One region of the Lachnospira sp. genome, then DNA from elsewhere that is predicted to be linked to it. Evidence: predicted binding sites of a transcription regulator. Region 1 holds the regulator's gene; each other region holds the start of a gene.
The links. Region 1 encodes Rex, which represses fermentation and respiration genes when NADH is low (regulators of the CRP and FNR family bind a similar motif). Its sites were predicted from a motif close to ATTGTTAANTANTTAACAAT; they were not measured.

Region 1 (5,981 bases):
AACTAAACCACTATCAAGAGGCTCCTCGCCAACGATCATCTTAAGTAAAGTAGATTTACCAGCACCATTAATACCAATGATGGCAGCCTTTTCATGATCCTCTATATTAAAAGTACAGTCCTTTATAATCACATCTGTAGCAAAAGACTTGCTTAGATTGTTCACTGAAAGTATCATCTAAACCTCCAAAATATCCTAATAAAAAATTCTTATAATCGTTTATATTTACTTGACGATTATAAATAGAAAAAAGTAAAATTGCAATGTGTGCGCAATCTATGATTGCACTCTATTGTAAAAAAGGAAATTATTATGAAAAACATAATCTTAGATAAAATCGACAAATCCGAAGCCCTCCGCTACCTTGGTTATCGTAACACCAAGATAGACGACACACTTCTTGCTATGATTGATGAGTGCGAGGAAGAGGTTAGAAAGCTAGCAAGTCCTAGATATATCTACAAAGTCTTTGACTTTAGTGAAACTAGCGAGGGCATTACATTTTCAAATACAAACCTTACCCTAAAGGGTAATTCTATAAAAAATCACCTTGCAAACTGCGAAAAAGCTGTAGCCATGGCAGTTACCATAGGTGAGGGCATTGATAGAAACATAAGAATTCTATCTCACACAAATCTGGCTAAATCAGTGGTTTTTGATGCATTTTCAAGCGCCGCCATTGAGCAGGTTTGTAATAAAGTTGAGAATATTATTAGGGAAGAATTTAAGGAATATAAGATGACCTTTAGATTTGGCATAGGTTATGGCGACTTGCCTCTAAGTCATCAAAAAGATTTCGTGAAGGTTCTTGATGCCACAAAAAAGATAGGAATAACCGTTGGGAATTCCCACATGATGATTCCTACAAAGTCAGTAACCGCAATTATTGGCCTTAGTAAAGAGGAAATTAAAAAGGCTAATAGAAACTGCGCAGATTGCAATTTGATGGGAAATTGTAACATTTTAAAATCAGGAAATCACTGCTATTAAGCGGTATTCTTAAAACAAGTAATAAAGTAAATGTGTATTGTAATAAATGAGGAGTAAAAAAATGACTAAGAAGGAAAAGTTTAAGGAACTCTTAAAAAAGGACTATGTGCTACTTGATGGCGCCATGGGAACCATGCTTCAGGCAGCAGGCATGAAGGTGGGGGAAACACCGGAAATGCTTAATATCACTAATCCTGAATTAATAGAGTCAATTCATGAAAAATATTTTTTGGCCGGTTCAGATATTGTCTATGCCAATACATTTGGTGGAAATGAATATAAGCTCGAGGAGTGCGGCCATTCCGTGGAAGAACTTGTAACTGCAGGTATTAAGCTTGCAATTAAGGCAAGAGATAAGGTAAAGCCAGAGGGTTTAGTAGCCCTTGATTTAGGCCCAATTGGAATCCTACTTGAGCCCACAGGGGTGCTTTCCTTTGAGGCAGCTTATGACATGTATGCTAGATGCGTAAAGGCTGGTGCTGCAGCAGGGGCAGATTTGGTGGTATTTGAGACTATGACAGATTTGCTTGACCTTAAGGCAGCTGTGCTTGCAGCAAGGGAAAACTCAGATTTGCCAATTCTTACAACTATGACTTTTGAACAAAATTTACGTACCTTTACAGGTTGTAGCATTTCCGCTTTTGGCCTTACAATTTCAGGCCTTGATGTGGATGCCCTTGGAATTAACTGCTCTCTTGGTCCAAAGGAATTAGAGCCAGTTATTAAGGAACTTAGAAAATGGACTAACACTCCGCTAGTTTTAAAGCCTAATGCAGGCCTTCCAGACCCAAAGACAAACCTTTATAATGTCACAGCCAAGGATTTTGCCCTTCTTATGAAGGATTTAAGAAAGTATGGCATTAAGATTTATGGAGGTTGTTGCGGAACTAATCCTGAATTTATAGAAGAACTTAGTAAGATGTTTAAGGAAAATGGCAACATTAAGGCAGAGCCTGTTGAGGTTCCTGCAGCTATTTGTTCAGCCACTAAGACTTGCGTTGTAAATGAGCCAAGAGCCGTAGGTGAGCGAATTAACCCTACAGGTAAGAAGAAGTTCCAGCAGGCTCTTAAAGATAGAGATATGGACTACATTTTAGGTCAGGCTCTAGAGCAAACTAGCGCCGGTGCTGACATTTTAGATGTAAATGTAGGCGTGCCAGGTATTGATGAAGTGGAGATGATGGTGGACACAATTAAAGCCCTACAGTCAGTGGTTGATGTGCCTCTCCAGATTGATTCCACAGATCCTTTAGTTTTAGAGGCTGCCCTTCGAGTTTACAACGGTAGAGCCCTAGTAAACTCTGTTAATGGTGAAGAGGAGTCCTTAAAAAATATATTGCCAATCTGTAAGAAATACGGTGCAGCAGTAATTGGTCTAGCTCTTGATGAAGATGGAATTCCAAAGAAGGGCGAGGATAGAGTAAAGATTGCAAAAAAGATTTTAGATAGAGCCACAAGCATTGGAATTGATAAGAAGGATATTTACATTGATTGCCTTACCTTAACAGTTTCAGCAGAACAGGAAGGGGCAAGAGAAACGCTTAAAGCCCTACAAACAGTTAAGAATGAGCTAGGACTTAAGACAATTCTTGGTGTTTCTAATATTTCCTTTGGTTTGCCAAATCGTGTATTAGTTAATCACATTTTCTTAACCATGGCTCTTCAGGCAGGTTTAGATTTATGTATTATTAATCCAAACCTTCCTGAGATGATGGGAGCAATTAGAGCCTTTAAGGTACTTGCTTGCTTTGATGAGAACTCAGTAGATTATGTGGCAGCCTATGCAAATATGCCTCAAACTAAGATAGTTCCTGTATCAGAAGCAAAGACAGCAGGAAATAATCCAAGCGCAAACACTAATATTAACCTTCAGGAAAAGAAAGGAAATTACGAGCTTTCAGATTTAGCTTATGCTGTAAAGAAGGGCCTTAAAAGTGAAGGTGCAGCAGTAACAAGAGAGTTACTAACTAAGATGGATTCCATGGACATTGTAAATAAGTCCTTAATTCCAGCCCTTGATGAGATTGGCGTGGAATTTGAAAAAGGAACTCTATTCCTACCTCAGCTAATTATGGCAGCTTCAGTAGCATCAGAGGCCTTTGATGTAATTAAGGAAACCCTTAATAAAGATAGTGATGAGACAGTTTCAAAGGGAAAGATTGTCATTGCCACAGTTAAAGGCGATGTTCATGATATTGGAAAAAATATTGTTAAGGTATTACTTGAAAACTATGGCTATGAGGTTATTGATTTAGGTAAGGATGTGCCATACGAGGATGTTGTTAACGCTATTAGAGATAATGATGTTCACCTTTGCGGCCTATCAGCGCTTATGACTACAACTCTTGTTTCTATGAAGGAAACAATTCAGCTTATTCGTGAAAATAATCTTGATTGTAAGGTCATGGTAGGTGGTGCTGTACTGACCCCAGAATATGCAAAAGAAATAGATGCAGATTTTTATGCAGCCGATGCTAAGGAGTCTGTAGATATTGCTAAAAGAGTGCTCGGTTAAATTGTGATAAATGTATTTTGACATTTTTTTAACATTAGTATATAATGCAAGAAGCACAAATACATCGCAAGTTTAGCACTTGATGATTTATATAGAAGTAAGAATGGAGTAAGGATATGGAAGAGAAAGAAGAAAAGAAGATATCGGCGGTTGTTATTAGAAGACTGCCAAGGTATTATAGATATCTTGGTGAGCTGGTTGAGAATGATGTACAGCGCATTTCTTCTAAAGAATTAAGTGAGAAGATGAAAGTAACAGCTTCTCAGATTCGACAAGATCTTAATAATTTTGGTGGCTTTGGCCAGCAGGGATACGGTTATAATGTTAAGTATCTTTATGACAAGATTGGTAAGATTTTAGGCGTAGACGAACCACATAACATGATTGTAGTTGGTGCTGGTAATATTGGTCGCGCTATTTGTAATTATTCAGACTTTTCTAAGCGTGGATTTGTAATCAAGGGCTTATTTGATAATAACCCTGAAGTTGCTGGAAAAGAAGTTGCAGGAGTTAAGGTTTATAACTCTGAGGGAATTGCCCAGTTTATTAAGGACAACAATATTGAAATCGTAGCTCTTACACTACCTAAGGTAGCTGCTAAGGAAGTTGCTAATATCGTTGTTGAGGCGGGAATTAAGGCAATTTGGAACTTTGCACCAGTAGATTTAAATCTTCCAAAGGACGTTATTGTTGAGAACGTTCATTTATCAGAAAGTTTAATGAGACTTTCTTATGCAATAGCTAATCAAGAGAAACACTAAGAGCTATTAATTAAAGAGAAATTATTAAGAACCTAGAGCTAGGATAGGCTTTTAAAAGCCAAACCTATAATCTAGGTTCTTTTTATTTTATATTAATTTTCTTGTTTTCTTTTTTAGAATGTAAGATAATTAAAATATAAATAATCTTAGTTATTTTTGGGGGATATAAATGACAAATTTTTCGTATGAGAAGATCAAGGATTTAGAGGGAATTGCAGGAGTTCCCATCCTTACTTTAGATGAGAGATGGTACAAATTAATACCTGCAAAATATAAAACAGACGAGATTAAATACTGGGAAAAAGAAGTCAATGAATTATTAAAGCAACAAGGACAAGCTCACAATGATATAAAAGAGGTCAAAAAGATTAAAAATCAGCTAATCCAGGAAGTAGTTGAGGCCATGGAGGATGATGATAATAGTGAGGCCAAGAAAAAGAAGATGGAGCAAAATCAGCGTCTAATTCAAGAGGCAAAGGATAAGATTGCTAAACTTGAAGATGAGGCTTTAGATTTTCCAAAGGAGCTTGCCAATGCTAACAAGCACTTAATTGCGGAAACGCTAAAGGTGGTCTATGAAAGGCTTAATAACAACGCAGAGGATATTGAGCTTTTGTCTAAACTAATAGATCAAACAAGAATCAAGTTAAAGAAGAACATCGTTATAAGACAGGATAAGGAAGAGGCTAATGAGAAAATGTATACCTATATGCACGATATCTTTGGCCCGGACTTTAGTAACGAACTAGATAAGTTAAATGGCGACTTTAAAATAATGGGAGACAGGAAAAATGAAGATTGAACTAATTGATAGTAATCAGGCAGCAGCTATCGATAAATATACGATAGATATTTTAAAGGTCCCTTCTCTTTTGCTTATGGAAGAGGCAGCAAAAACAGCCTTTAATGAAATAATAAAGGACTTTAAGGAAAAGGATAAATTCTTTATTACTGCCGCTGCAGGAAATAATGGGGCAGATGCCCTAGCAGTAGCTAGAATGCTTTATTTGGCAGGTTACACGAATTTAGACATCCTTTTGCTTGGCAGTAAATTTACTAAGCAAAATGAGACACAGCAGGAAATGTTAAAGGCCCTAGGCCTTACAATCTATAAAGATTTAGAGGAAATCAAGAACTTAAATAAGGATTATGACTGCATTATTGATGGCCTCTTTGGAGTGGGCTTAAAAAGAGATATTGAGGGCAAATATAAGGAATTAATTGACTATATCAATTCTTTATCTGAGCCTAAGCCATATGTCATAGCTCTTGACCTTCCATCTGGTCTTGATGCCTCAACTTCCAAAATTTATGGGACTTGCATAAAAGCAGATAAGACCATTTGCTTTGGCTATGAGAAAATCGGCCTTTATTGTGGCAAGGGTCCAAGTTATGCAGGAGAGATAGTCTCTACACCTATTGGCCTTAATGATAGCCAGAAACTAAAGGAAATTGGTGGGGCAAAAGAAGTTCAAAGTCCGAAAGATGCCAAAACTTCGGCAGTAGATGCCCACACACTGGCAATCAACGAATTTAGCTGTCTTCAGACAATCGGCAATATCAAAGCGGTCTTTGGAAATATCCTTAAAGATAGGGATTCTGAATCAGAGGAAATTAGAAAGACACTAGATAGTAGAGTGAAAGCTGGCAATAAGGGCAGTTATGGCAAGGCCACAATTATTGCAGGCTCTAGTGGAATTGGCGGGGCGGTTATT
Region 2 (5,981 bases), on a different contig from region 1:
ATATGAGAGAATTTAACAAGAATCTCCACGCTATTGTAAAGGATTTCGATGAAATTCCATTACTTGATATCAAGAAGCCAAGAGTTGGTATTGTTGGTGAAATCTTAGTTAAGTTCATGCCAGCTGCTAATAACTATTTAGTTGAGTTACTTGAATCTGAGGGTGCTGAGGCCGTAGTTCCAGACTTAATGGGCTTCCTACTCTACAGTGCAGAGAATACAAACTTTAAGCATCAATACCTTGGTGCTCCAAAAAAGACTGCCCTTATTGGTAACACACTTATCAGCTTCCTTGAATGGTTCAGAAAAGAAGGTAACAAGGCTTTAGCTGCAAGTAAGCGTTTTGATGCTCCATCATCAATTAAAGAAACTGCTAACCTAGCTAAGGACTTAGTTTCTCTTGGTAACCAGACAGGTGAAGGTTGGTTACTTACTGGTGAAATGATTGAATTAATTCACAACGGTGCCGGCAATATCGTTTGCTGTCAGCCATTTGGTTGCTTACCTAACCACATCGTTGGTAAGGGTGTAATTAAGGAATTAAGAGCTGCATTCCCTGAATCTAATATCATCGCAGTTGATTACGATCCAGGTGCTTCTGAAGTTAACCAGCTTAACAGAATTAAGCTTATGCTTTCAACAGCTAATAAAAACCTTAAGAAAGAACAAAAAATTTCATAATAGACTTTAGGAAATTTTGACTTTGACTTCTGTTTAACAACTAACCTAATAAGATATTGATAATCTTTGCAACAAGATATATAATATAACTAATCTATGAATGGAGGTCGTGACAAAATGTTTTTATTATTTTTAGGACCAATTATTGGTGTTTCAATTGCTATAATTGCAAGTGTTGTTTTAGTTTCAGTAATCTCAGGTGTGATTGCTGCTGAAGAAGACGATAATGAATAAAAATGTTAATGAAGACTCTAGCGAAAGCTAGAGTCTTTTTTTATAGGCTTCTGGGACTAAACAGAGAAGCTTATTATTCTCTCTCGATTTTGCCTTAGATTTCCGGGGTTTGTGCTTCTATTACTGTATTTTCGGGTCTTTAGCCACTGCTAGCTTGCTTTCTTTCTGGAACTAAACAAAGAAGCTTATTATTCTCTCTCAATTTTGCCTTAGATTTCCGGGGTTTGTGCCTCTATTACTGTATTTTCGGGTCTTTAGTCACTGCTAGCTTGATTTCTTTCTGGAACTAAACAAAGAAGCTTATTATTCTCTCTCGATTTTGCCTTAGATTTCCGGGGTTTGTGCCTCTATTACTCATATTACTGTTTATAAGGCACTATTTTTTAATTTCCATTTCTTTATTAATTCTTCTAAATTGACTTTTTATCAAACAATCAATAAATTTAGCCACTTAGCTTAAATCTCATTTGTGACTTTTTCTAGCACTTATGATGATAAAAGCACATCAGAAAATAGTTAAATTTTTTGACGGTGGCTATACTTACTAAATTCTTAAATTTAGGCACAGGTTTTAAATTTTGATTTCTTGGTCGTTTGACTTTATTTCAACATATCCTTAAAATAGTCAAATCCTTTCAAATAGAGCTTTTTAAAATTGTGCCTTAACTTATTTGAATACGATTCACAGGCACAAATAAGCCGAATTTAGAGGCTCTAAAAGAGCCCGTCACCTAAATAGAAAAGTAAGCAACTCAAATCTATTAATTATAGGAATCTCCCCCACTCCAAAACAATAAAAAAAACAAGCTCGCTATGACCGGAACACAGCGAACTTGCTTCTTTTAAGTACTTATAAAATTGTAGGTCAAAGACCTATTTGATTTAAATCAATAGATTCTAAAACTCTCATGTCCTTCTAACATGTCGACTTATTAAAACTTCAATCAAGCTTTAAAATCCTTTTATTTATAGATTGTAAAATCTAATATCGACAAATTTAAATACTAATTATATCTAGAATAATTAATATCTAATTGGTGACTGCTAACTGCAATCTTAGTGTTTGAGACTAATCTTGTATTGCTAAAAAGCCTAGTTAGTAATCTTTTTATTTTGTGCCTTGCTTTCATTTTCTAAATGTGATGGATCAGATCACATCTAGAAAAATGATAGCTTGGCTAGAATTTAATTTAAATTATAAATTATAAATGTGTGTTCTAATAATCTTAGAACTTACCTGCCTTAGCAGCTTCTTCGATAGAAACGGCAGTTGAAACTGTCATACCTACCATTGGGTTGTTACCAGCACCGATAAGACCCATCATTTCTACGTGGGCAGGAACTGATGAAGAACCAGCGAACTGTGCATCTGAATGCATACGTCCCATAGTATCTGTCATACCATATGAAGCTGGACCTGCAGCCATGTTATCTGGGTGAAGTGTACGTCCTGTACCACCACCTGAAGCTACTGAGAAGTACTTCTTACCAGCTTCAAGTCTTTCCTTCTTATATGTACCAGCTACTGGATGCTGGAATCTTGTTGGGTTTGTAGAGTTACCTGTGATAGAAACATCAACGTTTTCCTTCCACATGATAGCTACACCTTCCTGAACATCGTTAGCGCCGTAGCAGTTAACCTTTGCTCTTGGAGAGTTAGCATCCTTTGAGTAACACTTTCTAAATGCTTCCTTAAGTTCGCCTGTCTTGTAGTCATACTCTGTTTCAACGTATGTGAAACCGTTGATACGAGAAATGATCTGAGCAGCATCCTTACCTAAACCGTTAAGGATAACTCTTAAAGGAGTCTTACGAACCTTATTAGCCTTCTCAGCGATACCGATAGCACCTTCAGCAGCAGCGAATGATTCGTGACCTGCTAAGAATGCGAAACATTCTGTATCTTCTTCAAGAAGCATCTTTCCTAAGTTACCATGTCCTAAACCAACCTTACGACGGTCAGCTACTGAACCTGGGATACAGAAAGCCTGTAAACCTTCACCGATAGCTGCAGCAGCTTCTGAAGCCTTACGGCAATCCTTCTTAATAGCAATAGCAGCACCTACTGTGTAAGCCCACTTTGCATTCTCAAAACAAATTGGCTGGATACCTTCGATTAAGTGATATACATCGATACCAGCTGCGTCTGTAATTTCCTTACATTCTTCAATTGATGAGATACCATATTCCTTTAAAACAGCGAGGATCTGTGGCTCTCTTCTTTCATATGATTCAAATAATGCCATTTTTATATCCTCCTATTACTGTCTTCTTGGGTCGATGCACTTAACAGCGTCATCAACTCTACCATATTGTCCAGATGCCTTCTTTAAAGCTGTTTCTGCGTCGTCGCCAGCCTTTAAGAAATCCATCATCTTACCAAAGTTAACAAACTTATAACCAATGATTTCATCATCTTCGTCTAATGCAACTTCTGTGATGTAACCATCTGTAAGTTCAAGGTAACGTGGTCCCTTAGCTAAAGTACCGTATGTAGTACCAACCATTGAACGAGTACCCTTACCTAAATCTTCAAGACCTGCACCGATCTGAAGTCCGTCTTCAGAGAATGCTGACTGTGTTCTACCATAAACGATCTGTAAGAATAATTCTCTCATAGCTGTGTTGATAGCATCACATACAAGGTCTGTATTAAGAGCTTCAAGAAGAGTAAGTCCTGGAAGAATTTCAGAAGCCATAGCTGCTGAATGAGTCATTCCTGAACATCCGATTGTCTCTACAAGAGCTTCCTGAATAATTCCGTCTTTTACGTTAAGGGAAAGCTTACAAGCTCCCTGCTGAGGTGCACACCAGCCAATACCGTGTGTATAGCCAGATATATCCTCGATTTTCTTTGCCTGTACCCATTTTGCTTCTTCTGGAATAGGAGCTGCGCCATGGTGTACTCCCTGTGTTACAGGGCACATGTTTTTAATTTCTGTTGAATATAACATATGTTCCTCCATTAATAATAATTTATAGAAACCTTACCTTACTATAATAGTTTATTGATAATTTTTTCTCAATACAAAATTGCAAATTTCTGAAAAAAACACAAAAAATACAGTAAAATCAAGGCTTTATTCATATTTACCCTTTATTATCAATGGAATTAAAATATGATAAAGTTTATCAATAATAACATTTTTGCTTAAATAATATTAGTCCCTTAGTTGGCCTTTAAAGCATCTAAATTAATAAGCTTGCAGTTAGCAATACTCTCCTTCCAGAAATCGTCTACGTCACGATTAAGATAATTGCAAATGATACTAGAATTTGCAGCGCCATGCCCAACGATTAAGACATTCTTACCCTCTTTAAGAAGAGGATAGACCTTATCTTCAAGAAAATCCTTAGTTCGCGCAAGTAAATCCTTAGTAGATTCCCCATTTTTAGAACCCTTATAGTTCTTTGGATCAGTAAAAAATACATTTACAGGACAACTACTATCCTCAAAATAGTTAGTAATTCCCTCGTATTCACCAAAGCCCATCTCTTTGATTCGCTCATCTATAATAATAGGAGTGTCCCTGCCTTCAAGGAAAAGCTCTGCAGTCTGTCTAGCTCTAGTTAAAGGCGAACAAAAGCATATATCAAAATCTATCTCTTTATTCTCCTTTGCCGCCTCACGAGCCATACTAATACCCTGCTCATTTAGTGGAATGTCCGTCCAGCCCTGTAGCTTCTTTGCCACATTCCAATCAGTTTTTCCATGTCGAATAATATATAACATAATTACACTTCCCTATTTCTTTTATTTAACAGGGCACATTATAGCACAGATACTGCCTTTCTTTAAAGAGCGCCTTTAGGAAAATGTATCTAACCCCACTAGATTCTAAATAATCCTCCACCCACAACAACAAAAACCGGTAGATTTAAGTTAAACTCCATATAAGTAACTCAAAAACCTACCGGTTAATCTTTTATACATTTTATCTTTATATCATTAAATTTTACATTCTTACTTTGTATCTGTTGGGTCGCGATAGCCTGAACTTATTGTTTCAAACTCCTCTAGATTCACGCCCTCGTCCAAATCGAAATTATCTAGGATATAGACTGGTGTGTTGATGCCACAATTTTCATAAATCCACTTAGCATTGCTAACGGTCATGTGAATTGAGCCGTCTAGAGACGCATTTCCAATATTGTTATAAGAATTCTTGTTTAAAGAATTGTCTGTTTCATTGTAGTAATATGCTGCTGAATATAAAACCTCTGAATTGTCCAATTTAGAAGCATAACGGCAATATGAAGTATCAGAAACTTTCCACCATAAAGCCTTACGGGAAATGAAAGTCTCACCTACACTTGCGTCTTCACTTACTGAAACCTTAAATGCCTTAACAACTATAGTGTATTTTTGATTTTCATCCATCTGGTAAATAACTGCAAAATTCTGAGATTTATTAATCTTGATGCAATAAGACATATTAGTTGCAACATAGTTTGACTCGCTCTCTGTAGCTTCCTCTGTGATGTCGTTATTTACATCCTCGCTTGTTGCTTCACCATTCTCATTATTAATATTATCCTGATGCATCTTAATAACTGTCTTTAGGGCAAAAAGCAAAAAGACAAATACTACTATCATTAAGATCAGGTAAATCTTTGAATTTCCTCCAGTGATCCATTTTCCAAAATCAAATTTCTTCTTTCCTTTAAATCCATTATCCAACATAAATACTACAAATTCTTTTCCTTTAATTCTACATAATTTAATATGAGCTCGATAGCGCCCTCTATTCCTACATCTCCAGTATCAATGCAAAGGTTGTAGCTCTTAGCCTCGCCCCATCTCTTACTAGAATAGTAGTTATAATAGCTAGCTCTCTTCTTATCTGTCTTCTGAATGAAGTCAGCTGCCTTGTTATCGTTTAGCTCATAGATTCTCTTGATTCTCTCCACTCTCTTCTCAAGAGGTGCCTTAATAAAGACATTTACTGCAAATGGATTGTCCTCAAGAGCGTAATCTGCACAACGACCAACGATTACGCAAGACTCTCTTGCAGCGATTTTCTTAATGGCATCGAACTGAGCAAGGAAAACCTTGTGATTAATAGG
Region 3 (5,981 bases), on a different contig from region 1:
AGGAAATCTTTGGAGAATTGTAGGAAGTGGTAAACTGCCGGAGCTTAAGGAAGCAAGTGGTGAATTGCCGGGGTTTCTGTGCCTATAGGAAGGATTATAGGCTAGGAAAAGCACAGACTTGCTTAATTGGAACTGGACGGGAGTGCTGAGCTGTCGGTGATTAAGGAAGCAAGTGGTGAATTGCCGGGGTTTCTGTGCCTATAGGAAGGATTATAAGCTAAGAAAAGCACAAACTTGCTTAATTGGAACTGGACGGAAATGGTGATTTTGACTTTATTCTTTAGAATTGTATAAATCAGGCACAGGGTCTCTTATAAGCTTTTTGTAAAAATACGACACAGAGTGGCTATGATTAAGGAATCTAGTAAGAATAAGCACAAGAATCCTTCTAGCTTTAGTATCGGAAAAAGCTGTAATTGGCTATAATTGTATAATAGTGGAAAAAGGGCACAGGAAATTCTCTGATTATTAAAGATAATTAAGATTTCTTGTGCCTGTATTTATTATATGGATAAGTTATAGCCAAAAACGCAACCATTGTAGCAACTGCTTGCAGTTGATATGTAGGCACGAGTAGTGCGAAGCACTTCTAATACGAGAGCTTCCAGAAAGGAGCGAGGTTCAATCTCCTTCGCTAAACAACAAAAAAAGAAGAAGCAAAATGCTTCTTCTTTCTAGTAGAGCGCGAGACGGGGATCGAACCCGCGACCCCCTCCTTGGCAAGGAGGTGCTCCACCACTGAGCCACTCGCGCATGTCTTAATTTGTTGTGTGCCGCAGCACGTGTTTAATAATACATGGTCAGACATTTTTTGTCAACAGTATTTTTGAAAAAAATTGCGTAAAATACGAAAAAAGACAGTTTGTAAATTATTGATAAAAACGACATTTTATAAATTACTATAATCTTGTCTTCATTTTTACTTGCTTTTATTATTCTTTATTAGCTGTGTGACTATATTCTACTTATCTAGCTTTTATAGCCACAGACCTTTCTTAAATGCTTTTGTAAAAATTGGACATAATGTGGCTGCAAATTAATAAAAGTGAGAAAAAAGTCACTACTCTACATAAGCCTGAAGGGACTAAGCAAGTTGCTTTGTGCTTATAGGAAGCAAATCACTAAATAAAAGTCACAAGGAATTATAGGGTAATTAAATAAAGAGAACAATTCTTGTGCCTGTAAAACAGTAAATAGCAAGTTTTGACCACAAATCAAAGTAAAATTAGAATTCTGGCGACAAAATTCCCGAAAATATGCCCAAATTCCCGGATAAACGACAAAATTCCCGGATAAACGACAAAATCCCCGAGAATATGCCAAAATTCCCGGATAAACACAAAACACCACTAAAAAAGCTCCCAGCTTTCGCTGGGAGCCTCCATTCCACTACAATTCCACCGAAATGAAATTATAATAAGTGCTTTCTTAATTCCTCACCTGAAAGTGGGCTGATGTATGAAGGAGCAATATCAAATACTGTCTTACAACCAAATGAACCTTCATTAGCTAGCTTGTAAGCTGCTCTTGCATAAGCTGCAATTACAGAACCTGTAAATTCTGGGTTTGAATCAAGTGTAAGCTTGTATTCGATGATGTGCTTATGTTCCTTGTCAAAGCCTGTAACACCACTTCTAAGTACGAAACCACCGTGTGGAAGACCTGAATGGTTCTTTTTTAATTCTTCTTCAGAGATGAAGTTTACAGTTGTATCGTAATCTGCAAAGTAGTTAGGCATTTCCTTGATTTCCTTCTCGATACGAGCAAGGTCAGCGCCTTCTTCTGCTACAACATAGCATTCTCTTAAATGCTTTTCTCTTGTTGTAAGTTCTGGGTTTTCACCTGAACGTACTCTTTCAACAGCAGCTTCAATAGGAACTGTGTACTGTCTAGCATCAACAACGCCATCAATTCTTCTAATAGCATCTGAGTGACCCTGGCTAACACCACGACCCCAGAATGTGTAGTTTTCACCCTCTGGTAAAACAGAAGTTGAAATCATACGAAGAAGTGAGAACATACCTGGATCCCATCCCATAGAGATGATTCCAACGTGCTTAGATTCCTTAGCTGAAGCATCAACATTTGCAAAATGCTCAGGAATTCTTGCATGTGTATCGAAACTGTCGATTACGTTGAATAACTTAGCGTACTTAGGAGTCTGCTCTGGTAAATCAGTTGCAGAACCACCAGCTAATACTAAGACATCAATCTTATCAACATAGCTTTCTACATTATCAACTGAATCAACTGGAACGCCTTCAGTCTTTATAGTTACAGTCTTTGGATCTCTTCTTGTAAATACAGCAACAAGTTCAAGATCATCGTTTTGTCTAATGGCACTCTCAACTCCACGAGCGAGGTTACCATAACCTAGAATACCAATTCTAATACTCATTCTTTTTACCTCCATAAACTTGGTCGAGATTTTTCATAAATAATCTTCATATTTGGATGAAAATGTATTTAAAATCTCCACCGGATTAAGACACATAAAATATTATATAACCTTATAATAGATTGTGCAAAATTTTTTTAAAAAAATGTATCGCATAACATTGGGCTAAAAAAATACCTGTAAACAGGCAGATTACATCTTTAATTACATTTAAGAACTATATAACTAGATTAAATCTAGAAGTTCCTCGCATTTATTTGCAAATGTTGTGGCTCCGTTTGCCTCTAAAAAGTCCTTATCTCTAAAGCCCCAGGTAACGGCGATTTCATCAACCCCTGCGTTTTTAGCTGTATTTACATCAACATCTGAGTCGCCGATGTAAACAGTATCCTCCTTTGCAATCTTTAACTCCTCTAGAATTCTTAAAAGCGAGTCTGGTGCTGGCTTTACAGCAACCTCAGGAAGAGAGCCTCTTGCGATTTCAAAAAGACCTTCAAAGTAAATATCATTAAGCTTTTCCACTGTAAAGTTTGGCTTATTTGAAAGAATGGCAAGTTTTACTCCATTATTTTTAAGAACTTTTAGGACATCTAAAATACCATCGTAAGCCTTAGTTAAGTCGTTACAATGCTTGTCATAATATTCCTTATATTCATCGTGGATGATTTTTTCTTCTTCTTTACTTGTACCTGCTGGCACTGCTCTTTCTATAAGTTTTACAGAACCGTTACCAACAAATTGTCGGATTTCTTCAAGACTTCTTTCAGGATGGTTGTGAGCCTTAAGTATTACATTTACTGAAGCCCAAAGATCCTTTAAGGTATCAAGAAGGGTTCCATCTAAATCAAAGACAGCTAATTTATATCTCATTTTTTATTCCTTTCCTATCAGGTAACTTACTTAAATTCCATTAGCTATTAGAAATTAATTGAAATCTTTAGTTTGTTATCCAACACTTTTTGGCTAATTATAAGTTCTTTATCACTAACTGTAAAGCAGAGGCAAAGTATTACTTTACTTTTTTTGGAAAAACAGGCAAATACTACATTTTCATAAGGGAAATCAGATAAAAAGATATATAAAAATAATTTTTAAAACTTGCCTTAAAATACTTGTACTATATTCAAAAAGTGTTAAAATATTAACTAGAAGGATTTGACGGGTGACAACTAATATTTTTGTGCAAAAACGACATGATTTAGTGGCATTGTCAAATAAATAATATAAGTGGAGGTTTTTATATGGCAAACAGATTTGTACTTAATGAACGTTCTTATCATGGGGCAGGCGCAATCAAGGAGATTGCAACTGAAGTTAAGGAAAGAGGTTTTAAGAAGGCATTTGTCTGCTCTGATCCAGACTTAGTAAAATTTGGGGTAACTAAGAAGGTATTAGACGTGCTTGATGGTGCTGGTTTAGCTTATGAATTATATTCTAACATTAAGCCTAATCCAACTATTGAAAATGTACAGACAGGTGTTGAAAGCTTTAAGAAGGCTGGAACTGACTACATCATCGCAATTGGTGGCGGTTCATCAATGGATACTGCAAAGGCAATCGGAATTATTATTAACAATCCAGATTTTGCAGACGTTAGAAGCCTTGAAGGTGTAGCTGATACAAAGAAACCATCAGTTCCAATTATCGCAGTTCCAACTACTGCTGGTACTGCAGCTGAGGTTACAATTAACTACGTAATTACTGATGCTGAAAAGAATCGTAAGATGGTATGTGTTGATCCTAAGGATATTCCAATCGTGGCTGTTGTTGATCCAGACATGATGTCATCAATGCCAAAGGGCTTAACAGCTGCAACAGGCATGGATGCTTTAACACATGCAATTGAAGGATATATTACTAATGGAGCTTGGGAATTATCAGACATGTTCCATTTAAAGGCAATCGAGCTTATTTCTAAGCACTTAAGAGCTGCTGTTGAGAATAAGCCAGAAGGCAGAGAAGGCATGGCACTTGGCCAGTATGTAGCAGGTATGGGCTTCTCTAATGTAGGTCTTGGCTTGGTTCACTCAATGGCTCACCCACTAGGTGCTGTATACGATACACCTCATGGTGTGGCAAATGCAATTCTTCTCCCATCTATCATGGCTTACAACGCTGATGCTACAGGCGAGAAGTTTAGAGATATTGCTAAGGCAATGGGTGTAGAAGGTACTGAAAATATGTCTCAGGACGAGTACAGAAAGGCAGCCGTTGATGCTGTTGCTAAGCTTTCTGCAGATGTTGGAATTCCTAAGGATTTAAAGGATATCGTTAAGGATGAGGATGTACATTTCCTTGCAGAGTCAGCACACGCTGATGCTTGTTTCCCAGGAAATCCAAAGCAGCCAACAGTAGAAGAAATCGAAGGCCTTTATAGAGCTCTTTTATAAAATGAGCTTTTGCCTAAATCATTAGTTAATCAGGTAAATATATGTTAAAATGAGTCAGAGGTAAGGAATTTATCTCTGGCTCTTTTGATTTTAGAATTTCAAGAACGTTAGAATTCCAATAAAGTTGGAATTTCAAGAACGAAAAAAGAAGCAAATTAAGGATGGAAAATTAGGAGGCGTTATGGCAGTTTTTTACTATACTAGACATGGTCAGACCGTTTGGAATGTGGCCAATAAGATTTGTGGCAGCACAGACGTGGAGCTGACTGAGCTTGGTCACAAGCAGGCAATTGAACTTGGGGAAATGATTAAGAAGGAAAATATAAAGATTGATGAAATCATCTACTCACCTTTAATTAGAGCTAGGGACACTGCCCTACACATTTCCGAAATCACTGGAATCCCAGCAAGAAAAGAAGAAAGACTTATGGAGCAAAATTTCGGCAAGTACGAGGGAACTCCAAGAGATGGTCTTGAATTTGCAAAGGCCAAGGAAAACTTTGTTAATTCCTTTGAGGGCGGAGAATCTATGTTAAAATGTGCTCACAGAATCTACTCTCTTTTAGAAGATATAAAAAAAGAGCCCCAAAAGGTTTATCTTTTAGTGGCTCATAATGGCATAATTCGTATGGTAGAGAGCTATTTTCACGATATGACAAATGAAGAGTTTGCAGCATGTAAGATGAAAAACTGCGAACTCAGACGTTACGAAATCTAATTAGTTTTCTCTACTATTTTTGACATCGTAGAGCTTGGCGTCGGCAGCTTCTATAAAGTCCTTGGCATTCTTTATGGTGTCGTCATATTTTGCAATGCCAATAGAAACGTTAAATTCATAGCCGCTATTAGACATGATGTTAAGCTCTTTAAGCTTTGATGAGATTCGTGAGGCAACTACCTCAGCTTCCCTATCATAATTTTCAATAAAACACACAACAAATTCATCTCCGCCATATCTAGCAGTAGATACAAAGCGGAGATTTTTAGTGCCCTCAGTAATGGCTTTTGCTAGTCTTATTAAACTCTTATCCCCTTCAAGATGTCCATAATTATCATTAATTTGTTTAAAGTGGTCCCCGTCAATCATTAAAAGAGCCGTACGTTTCCTTAAGTTTGAGGCCAACATTTTCTCAATATCCTGATTAAGATATGTTCTGTCGTTTAGGTTTGTAAGCGGGTCTTTAGATATATTT

Region 2: QVA17_RS02465 (iron-sulfur cluster assembly scaffold protein) is a predicted target of Rex. The motif match lies at 3,922-3,941, and genes of this name have one in related genera.
Region 3: fucO (lactaldehyde reductase) is a predicted target of Rex. The motif match lies at 3,528-3,547, and genes of this name have one in related genera.

What each region holds. Positions count from the first base shown of each region.
Region 1 covers NZ_JAEEVD010000007.1:30,320-36,300, reverse strand. Annotated here, with positions in the region: gene QVA17_RS03505 (ABC-F family ATP-binding cassette domain-containing protein) at 1-177, opposite strand, end outside; gene QVA17_RS03500 (vitamin B12 dependent-methionine synthase activation domain-containing protein) at 313-990, shown strand; gene QVA17_RS03495 (homocysteine S-methyltransferase family protein) at 1,052-3,505, shown strand; gene QVA17_RS03490 (redox-sensing transcriptional repressor Rex) at 3,622-4,266, shown strand; gene QVA17_RS03485 (hypothetical protein) at 4,436-5,068, shown strand; gene QVA17_RS03480 (NAD(P)H-hydrate dehydratase) at 5,058-5,981, shown strand, end outside.
Region 2 covers NZ_JAEEVD010000004.1:56,522-62,502, forward strand. Annotated here, with positions in the region: gene QVA17_RS02455 (acyl-CoA dehydratase activase-related protein) at 1-680, shown strand, start outside; gene QVA17_RS02460 (GGGtGRT protein) at 2,141-3,160, opposite strand; gene QVA17_RS02465 (iron-sulfur cluster assembly scaffold protein) at 3,176-3,868, opposite strand; gene QVA17_RS02470 (histidine phosphatase family protein) at 4,084-4,647, opposite strand; gene QVA17_RS02475 (L,D-transpeptidase) at 4,879-5,598, opposite strand; gene QVA17_RS02480 (cytidylate kinase-like family protein) at 5,604-5,981, opposite strand, start outside.
Region 3 covers NZ_JAEEVD010000002.1:77,471-83,451, forward strand. Annotated here, with positions in the region: gene QVA17_RS01540 (aminotransferase class I/II-fold pyridoxal phosphate-dependent enzyme) at 1-23, shown strand, start outside; tRNA gene QVA17_RS01545 (tRNA-Gly) at 682-753, opposite strand; gene QVA17_RS01550 (diaminopimelate dehydrogenase) at 1,412-2,398, opposite strand; gene QVA17_RS01555 (HAD family hydrolase) at 2,624-3,268, opposite strand; gene fucO (lactaldehyde reductase) at 3,640-4,788, shown strand; gene QVA17_RS01565 (histidine phosphatase family protein) at 4,970-5,506, shown strand; gene QVA17_RS01570 (GGDEF domain-containing protein) at 5,507-5,981, opposite strand, start outside.